Prosthecobacter dejongeii: one gene and its partner. The protein of the gene in region 1 interacts with the protein of each later gene in a pairwise test. Links are inferred from orthologs where the notes say so. Each region holds a gene or a part of one and is shown on either strand. Other genes may lie near its edges.

Region 1 (4,592 bases):
TCGATGCGGAGGCGCTCCCGCACGGGCGGGGCTGGGGCGGGAGCAGGCGGCTCGGGCTCCGGTTCGTACTCGGGTTCTGGAGCAAAGCTGGCATGCGAGGCAGAAGGCTCCTCCTCGTCATAATACTCTTCCTCTTCGTAAGCGGGTTCCGCCGCAGAAGGGGCGTCGGGTAGACCAGCAGCGGCTGGGGCTTCGGGGAAGAGTTCAGGCTCGTCTGCGATGAAAGAGGTGTGGGCTTCCGGTGCGGCCAGGGAGATGATTTCATCGTCCTTGAACAGCAGGTCCATGGAGTCATCGCGGCTCAGCGGAGCGGAGCGTGCTGGAGCGGCCACGGCGGCTGGTTGTGGCTCGGGTGCGGCAGCGACAGGGGCAGGAGCTGGGGCGGCGACAGGAGCTGGAGCTGGGGCGGGCCGTGGGGCACGGACACGGGGCGCTGGGGCCGGAGAGAGCGTGAGCGCCGGAGGCTGCTGAGTCGCCGCCGGAGCTGGAGCAGCCACGGGGGCTGCTGCCAGTGGGGCGGAAGCGACTGCATCGGCCAGGCTAGGCATGGGCCGGTCCGTCATCGGCAGCATGTTGGCGGGAGGGGCCGCTGCAGCGATGGTGTTGAGCTGGGTGAGGCCCAGGGAACTGATGAGGGTGACGGAAATGGCGTCTCCCAGGCGGGCATCCACAGCCACCCCGAAGAGGATGTGGGTGTGGTCGGGCACGTGGCGGCCCAGTTGCTTCATGACGGCATCCACCTCCATGAGGGTGAGCGTCTCGCCACCGGCGATGTGGACCAGCAGGGTCTTCGTCTGGTGCAGCAGGCGGCCTTGATCAATGAGCGGGCTCTTCAGCGCACGCTTCAGGGCCTCGGCACCGCGGTTTTGGCCACGGGCTTCGCCGAAGCCAAAGAGGCAGCGGCCATTGGAGGTGCTGAGGGCGCTGGTCAGGTCATCCAGGCCCAGCTTTACCAACCCGGGGGTGGAAACGATGGTGGAAACGGCGCGCAGGCTCTGAGCGATGAGTTGATCCGCCTGAGCGAAGGCTTTCTGGATGCCGTCCTTCGGCAGGATCAGTTCGCCCATGCGATTGTTCTCAAACAGGATGAGGGCATCCGCCCGCTTTTGCAGTTGGGTCAGGGCATCTTCCGCCTGGCTGAGGCGGCGGCGACCTTCGAAGCTGAAGGGCATCGTGGCGGTGACGTAAACCAGGGCGTTGGAGGCTTTGGCGATTTCCGCAATGACAGGAGCAGCCCCAGAGCCGGTGCCGCCGCCAAGACCGGCGCAGATGAAAACGATGTCGTAGCCTTCGATGGCCTGGCGGATTTCCTCGCGGGAAAACATGGCAGCTTCACGGCCCAGGTCGGGATCTCCGCCCGCGCCGATGCCGCGCATCAGTTCCGCCCCGAGCTGGATCTTGGTCGGAGCCATGGCGTGGCCCAGTACACGGATGTCCGTGTGCATGCAGACGAGCTGCGCCTCCACGGTGCGATCCAGCGTGATGCGGTCGAGTACATTGCTGCCTGCGCCGCCGATGCCGACGATGCAGGTACGAAGGGCGGGCTTGTTGGGTTCTTCCCGCTGCGAGTGGCGATCGTATTCAACCATAGTACGGCGTGGCTGGAGGGTGAGCTAAAAGGGAGGGTGAAAAATCAGATGGCGACAGACAGGAGATCCGCCATCCGATGTGCCAGCCTTTTGAGCGGGGACAGGAAGGGCTTTTCTTGGTCCAGGATCTGCGCATAACGAATGAGACCGATAGGGGCGGAGAATTGAGGATTCTCGAAAGTAGCAGTCACGCCACTGACGGGAGCTGAACCTGCACGCGTTACCTTCATTCCAAACACTTCTCGGGCCACTACGTCAATCCCTTTTAGCAGGCTGGTGCCTCCCGTGAGATAAACTCCGGCGGCAATGCGGCCTGTGTGGCCTTCGCAGCGCTGGTGCACCTGTTCCAAAATTTCCCGCACCCGCAGGTAGATGACCTCATTCAAAAAGGCCCGCTCCACCTCGCCGAGCACGTAGCCCGTGTCATCTTCCACCCGCACCATTTCGCCGGGAGGGACGTCTTCATATTCGCAACTGCCTTCCGTCACCTTCAGCGCCTCCGCCCGGCCATGGGGAATCTGGAGGGCCATGGCGATGTCTTGGCTGATGTGGTCTCCCCCCAGAGGGATGCAGCCGGAGATGGTGAGCATGCCATCTTCATAAAGCACGAAGTCAGCCGTGCCGCCCCCTAGGTCAATCATCAGCGCGCCTTCGCGTTTCGCCTCACGGTTCAGCACCACCTGAGCAGCGGCGATGCCATTGAAAACCACGTCTTCGACTTCCAGCGGCACTTCCTTGACGCACTTGATGGAGTTCTGGATGCGCGGCAGGCTGCCGTGGACGATGTGATAGTCCGCCTCCAACTGCCGTGCCTGACGGCCGATGGGCTGGCGCACGGCCTCCACACCATCCACGATGTACTGGCGCGTGACGCTGTGCATGGAGATGCTGTCCTGCGGCGCAGGCACATTGCGGGCGATCTCCTTCACCTCTTCGACATCGTCTTCGGTGATTTCCGACTGGTCAGCCGGCAGGCGGTAGCAGCCACGATTGTTGACGCTTTCGATGTGGCCACCGCTGACGCCGAGGAAGACGTTGCGGATCATGACATCGCTGTAGTCTTCCGCCCGGACGAGGGCGTCATTCAGGCAGGTGTGGACGGTGTCAAAGTCCACGATTTCGCCTTTGCGGACGCCGCGTGAGGGAGCCGTGCCAACACCCAAGATCTTGATGGTGCCGTCGCGCTTCGCCTCGCCGACGACGACGCAGATCTTGCTGGTGCCGATTTCCAGGCCTGCATAGATGGTGGTCTTCGCCATAATGTGTCAACGAGCTGAGGTGGTTTTTGAAAGAGTCACGGGAACAGGGCTTTCCGGCTGCAGACCGGCGAGGTCAGGCGGCTGGCGAAAGGTGATGGGGACATTTTGCCGGGCGAGGAGATTCAGCGTGCCGATCTCCCACCGCCGCTGGCGGGCCTCGAGGCGGATGCGGTCCAGCCGGGCGAGTTGCACATCCAGGTCATCCACGCCGAAGGTGATGACGGACTTGTCAGCAAAGGTGGCCAGCATGGAGTAGGGGGTCTGGATGTCCAGGCTGCGCACCTGAGGCTGGCCTTTTTCAAAGCGTTCTTCCAGCTCGCGCAGTAGTTTGAGGGCTGAGGTGAGTTGCAGATCCTGGATGGCGGTGCCTGCCGTTTTTTGGGCCAGCGCCGCGTAGCGGATTACGGGCAGGGCGGCCAGGGTCTCTGTCACCGTTTCGCAGGGAAAAGGCACGGCTTCGTGGTCCAGTAGGTGGCCTACTTCAGGGCGTCCAGCGATCATGCCCAGGCGCGGGCAGTCTAGCCACGCCACGGGCTGCCGCTGGGTGATGCGCAGAGTCATCAGGCCGGCGTCAAAGTCCCGCTCGATGGCCACATCCTTCACGGGGGGGAGCTGGCGCAGGCGGGTGTGCAGAGCACGCATGTTGATGGTCAGCAGGTTTTCCCCACGAGTGAGCAACGTGGCGCGAACGATCTTTTCCACCGAAAGCGGCCCACGCGTCTGCACGGCCACATCTTGCAGCTCAAACTGAGGGTTTTTGAGGATGGCCTCCTGCACGGTGATCTTCACCAGCACAAAAAAGCAAATGATGGCGATGAGGCCCAGGGCCCACTTAAAGCCTCGCCGATGCGCGGCCTTTTTCTCCATCTCGCGGATCTTCGGCGAGTCCACCCGCAGGCAGACATCCATGGTCACTCCACCCACCTTCGCAGGCTGCTTTTTCGCAGCAGGACGAGGCGGCTTCGGAGCCGGGGCAGAAGCTTTCTTGGGTGAGGGCATGTTCGGGAGAAGCTGACCTCAAGACTTTAAAGCCTTAATGATCAACTTTTATTAAATACCCGAAACGCTGTCTAAGCGCCATGACTTTTCTAGAAAAAAGAGTGGCTGCGGCCTTTTCGGAGGTCGCAAGCCGTCTTCTCCTAGGCTCGCGCTGCCAAAGACAGCTCGATGATGTGCACGCAGAGGTCAGGGAACTCGATTCCCACGGCCAGCGCCGCCTTGGGCAGCAGGCTGCTGCTGGTCATGCCGGGGATGGTGTTGATCTCGAGAACGAAAGGTTCACCGTCATTCCGCAGCATCACGTCCACACGGCCATAGACCTCCGTGCCGCAGGATTTAAAGGCAGCCATGGCGGCCTCCTGCACCCGCCGGGTGGTGGCCTCATCCAGGTCTGCTGGGCAGTGGTAGTGCGTTTTGCCCGTGCCATTCAGCCAGGGGTATTTATTGCTCATGTCATAGAACCCATCCACAGGCTCGATGTGAATGATGGGCAGCACCTGGTCTCCCAGGATGCCGATGGTCAGCTCTTTCCCCTCCACAAATTCTTCGACAAGGGTGGAGGTGCCGTATTTTTTCGCTTCCTCAATGGCGCTGACCCATTCTGCTTCGGTCCGGCAGATGTTCACACCCACGCTGGAGCCCTCACGCGGTGGTTTGGAAACCAAGGGGATGGAAATGTCGAGCGGCTGGCTGCCATCCAGCAGGTAATTTTGCGAACGTGGGGTAGGCACGCCTGCGGCGACGA
Region 2 (3,777 bases), on another replicon or contig:
GCTCTGAGAGCCGATAGAGGCAGTTTCAATCTTGGCAGGCAGCTTTGTCATTGGGTGACCACACTTCGTTCGTCATTTCTTCTCAGGCTTAGCGGTGGGCTCAGTAGTCGGCTGCATTTCCACCACAAACACGTACTCAAGCGAGGAAAAATCCACCGCAGGCTCCACAACCGCCTCACCTGAGAGATCTCGATTTTCAAACCGCTTCACCCGCCCGATCAATAGCCCAGCGGGGAAGACCCCACCTTCCCCCGTGGAAAGCACATTGGCCCCCGGATTGATGAGGATGTTCTTGCTGAGGAAGCGCAGACGTAGATCTGGGCGCATGTCCAGGCCTGCCCGCTCCCCTGAAATGATTCCCTGCTCCAAGGTGCCTTCGATCTTTGCAGACACACGGCACATTTCATCGGTGAGTAGAATGATCTCGGCCATGTGATCGGCCATTTTGCCGGTCTTACCAATCAAACCTGAAGCACTGATCACGGGGCTATCCGTAGCCAGCCCATCCAGCAAGCCTTTATCAATGATCATGCTGTTCCACCAGGTGGAGGAAACACGCTTGATGACACGTGCGGCTGTGGATTTGAAAGGCGCAGCCTGCTTGAACTCGATGAGGTCACGGAGTTTGTTATTCTCATCCAGTACCTGCGCATACTTTTGGGAGATGATGCGGAGACGCTCCACCTCGATCTGCATGCGTTCATTTTCACGCTTCATCTCGCGTGGATCTTCAGGCGAAGCGGTGACACCGGTGACGCTCTGCTCCACAGCTGCACTGGAGTGAATGAAGGGGGACAGCACCGTCATGGTGCGGCTCTGGATGTCACGCGTGACAGGTGTGTCCAGCGTGAATACGGATACGACCGCCGCAATGAAAAGCAGCAGCGCCAGGATGTTGAGCTTTTTCATGGTTTAGCCTTTTCTCCTGTCACCAGTCGTAGGACTGCAAGTGAACAGGAATCGGGTTTACACCTGCCAAGTCGCCTACACCTCCGTGGTGCTGACCTTGCGCAGAAACTCCAGCTCACTGAGCACCCGGCCCGTGCCTTCGCCCACCGCGCTGAGAGGATCTTCAGCCACATGCACCGGCAGAGCTGTCTCTTCCTGCAACAGTTTATCCAGACCACGGAGCAAGGCCCCTCCACCGGCGAGCATGATGCCGCGATCCACAAGGTCAGCCGAAAGTTCAGGGGGGCAGCGCTCCAGCGTGGTGCGCACAGCATCAATGATGGCGTTTAACGGCTCCAGCATCGCCTCACGCACTTCCTGACTGGTGATGGTGATGGTCTTTGGCAGACCGGCGACCATGTCGCGGCCTTTCACTTCCATGGTGGTTTCTTTACCGAGGGGGAAAGCCGAACCGATGCGCAGCTTGATCTCTTCCGCCGTGCGCTCCCCGATCATGAGGTTGTAGGCGCGTTTCATGTAGTTGATGATGGCTTCATCCAGCTCATCCCCCGCCACACGAACGCTGCGGCTGTAAACGATGCCGCTGAGGGAGATGATGGCCACTTCCGTGGTACCACCACCGATGTCCACGATCATGTTGCCCGCAGCTTCCTGCACGGGCAGGCCCACGCCGATCGCAGCGGCCATGGGTTCTTCGATGAGGTAAACTTCACGCGCCCCAGCCTGTTCAGCACTTTCTTTGACAGCACGTTTTTCCACTTCTGTGATGCCCGAAGGCACCGCGATGACGACACGCGGCCCACGCATGGCGCGGCGGTTGTTATGCACCTTACGGATGAAGTGGCGCAGCATGGCCTCCGTGACACGGAAGTCTGCGATAACACCATCTTTCAAAGGGCGGATGGCGGTGATGCCACCGGGGGTTCTCCCCAGCATGCGTTTTGCATCGTCCCCAACGGCGACCACTTCGTTGGTGCCTGTTTTTACGGCGACCACAGAGGGCTCGCGGAGCACGATGCCATGATCCTTGACGTAAACGAGGGTGTTAGCAGTTCCAAGATCGATTCCGATGTCGTTGGCGACGAAGCCAAAAAGTTTGCCAAGCATGAGCTATAAAAGGTTGTGAATGAAAGAGTTAGCAGCGGACCCTGTGTGGTAGTGGAAGGAATCCGGCTTTTTTCAGATCACAAAAGCAGCGCCACCCACGGGCTCCTGACTGGACACGAACGTAAGGGCAGCGGTTTTTAGGGTCAAGGAGAGATTCCCCAAGGTGAAAAAGAGGCAAAATGGCCCGATTTTGAGCAATTTTGGCCGAAAAATCAGGTATTTAGCCTCTTGGACAAAAATTTTAGGAGACCGTGAGCTTCGTGAAGGCACTCCATATTCACTTCAATCCGGTAAATCTGCCAGCCGGGGATATCTCCCAAGACACTCCGCCATCAAGCCGACGATCAGTCCGACGACCATTGACCAGACGAAAGCTAGCAGATGAAGATTCCAAAAATTCAGATCTTCTACTTTAAACAAGGCTCTGGCTAACGGCGTCCAAATCCACATCCACTTGTTCCAAAATGCCATTTCATCAGTCACGTTTTCAGTGAAGGACCCCATGGCCGTGATGAAAATCCATCCTGCAAAGACATACGTCAGACAAAAATGAACAATAAATGTAACAATCGTCGCTTTCGCTGAAAATGAAGTTTGGGTAGCCATATCAGGGCATGCGAGCAAACCCAGGCCAAAGGATCATGAATGCGAAAATTTTTTCATTCAAGTACCGTCACTCGCGCCCCTTCCACCTGATAGACCAATCCAGGAATAACCTCTCCTTGGGCCCATTCCAAATGCGTGGTGGTGATGACCTTCTGAGTGCCCACAGGCAACAGCCGTAGCAAGGCCCGACGACGATGCGCATCCAGCTCCCCAAATACATCATCTAGCAAAAGCAATGGAGGCTGTCCCGCGACTTGCTCCAAGGCATGAGCTTGAGCGATCTTCAGAGACAGGGCTAGACTGCGCTGCTGCCCTTCTGAGGCGAAGGAGGTGGCATCGAGATCATTGAGCAGCAGTTGCATATCATCCCGGTGCGGCCCTATAGATGTTTGCCGCAGGCGTTGCTCTTCTTCACGTCTCTCAGCCAGTCCTTCCACCAGACTGCCCTCGAAAAAACTGGGTGCATAATTGGTTACGCCACGCTCACTCCCGCCGCTCAATTCAGCATGAATGCGTGTGACATGCGGTTGCAGGATCTGCACCAGTTCATGACGTCGGGCGATGATGACCTGGGCAAAATCATCCATCACTTTTGCAAAAGCATCGGCTTGTCGCCAAGCGATGATGGCATCTCGCTTGAGCACGTAGTTACGCCCCCGCAGGGCACGTTCATACCCCCGCAAGGCTTTGAGATAGTCGGGAAACATCTGGCTGGCCGCAAAGTCTAGGTACCGCCGCCGATGTTCCGCGCTGCCACGCAGGAGGTTCATGTCGCGATGATCCATCCAGACGACCAACCCACTCTGGGAGAGGTATTCCGCCGTTTTGCCACAGACGGTGCCTTCGATGGCCAGACGCCGCACGGTGGCCGATTGCGCACAGCGCATTCGTTTGTCTTTCAACGTGCCCTCAATCAACATCGTCTTTGCCCCCAGGCGGATCACCTCGGCGCGGTTGCTGGTGCGCGGGGATTGCAGGCGCAGCAGCACGCAGGCCGCCTCCATGAGAGAGGTCTTTCCCTGCGCATTGCGACCGACAAAAACCGTCATCTCCGGATGCAGCGTGACGCGGCATTCTTCAAAGCAACGGAAGTCTCGAAGCAGCAGATCTGTGAGCATGGGCACATCTCACACAACGCCCTGCGACTGAATTTTG

What was found. Proteins that work in one complex are often made in the same cells at the same time.
Region 2: the proteins of ftsA (region 1) and HNQ64_RS05990 interact in binary tests that used the Escherichia coli proteins (3 or more experiments, as listed by UniProt). The link is inferred for Prosthecobacter dejongeii from one-to-one orthologs.

Annotation. Positions count from the first base shown.
Region 1 is NZ_JACHIF010000005.1:128,719-133,310, forward strand. The notes cover bases 742-3,522. They hold ftsA (cell division protein FtsA), read right to left. Parts: upstream 2,849-3,522; coding sequence 1,634-2,848; downstream 742-1,633. Other genes in these bases: HNQ64_RS13135 (cell division protein FtsZ), read right to left, coding at 742-1,589; HNQ64_RS13145 (cell division protein FtsQ/DivIB), read right to left, coding at 2,855-3,522. Outside these bases: more of HNQ64_RS13135, read right to left, coding at 1-741; more of HNQ64_RS13145, read right to left, coding at 3,523-3,847; HNQ64_RS13150 (D-alanine--D-alanine ligase family protein), read right to left, coding at 3,988-4,592. UniProt on the Escherichia coli protein: Essential cell division protein that assists in the assembly of the Z ring. May serve as the principal membrane anchor for the Z ring.
Region 2 is NZ_JACHIF010000002.1:181,967-185,743, reverse strand. What follows is about bases 1-2,872. They hold HNQ64_RS05990 (rod shape-determining protein), read right to left. Parts: upstream 2,017-2,872; coding sequence 985-2,016; downstream 1-984. Other genes in these bases: recF (DNA replication/repair protein RecF), read right to left, coding at 2,676-2,872; HNQ64_RS05985 (hypothetical protein), read right to left, coding at 2,299-2,622; mreC (rod shape-determining protein MreC), read right to left, coding at 73-909. Outside these bases: more of recF, read right to left, coding at 2,873-3,740. UniProt on the Escherichia coli protein: Forms membrane-associated dynamic filaments that are essential for cell shape determination. Acts by regulating cell wall synthesis and cell elongation, and thus cell shape.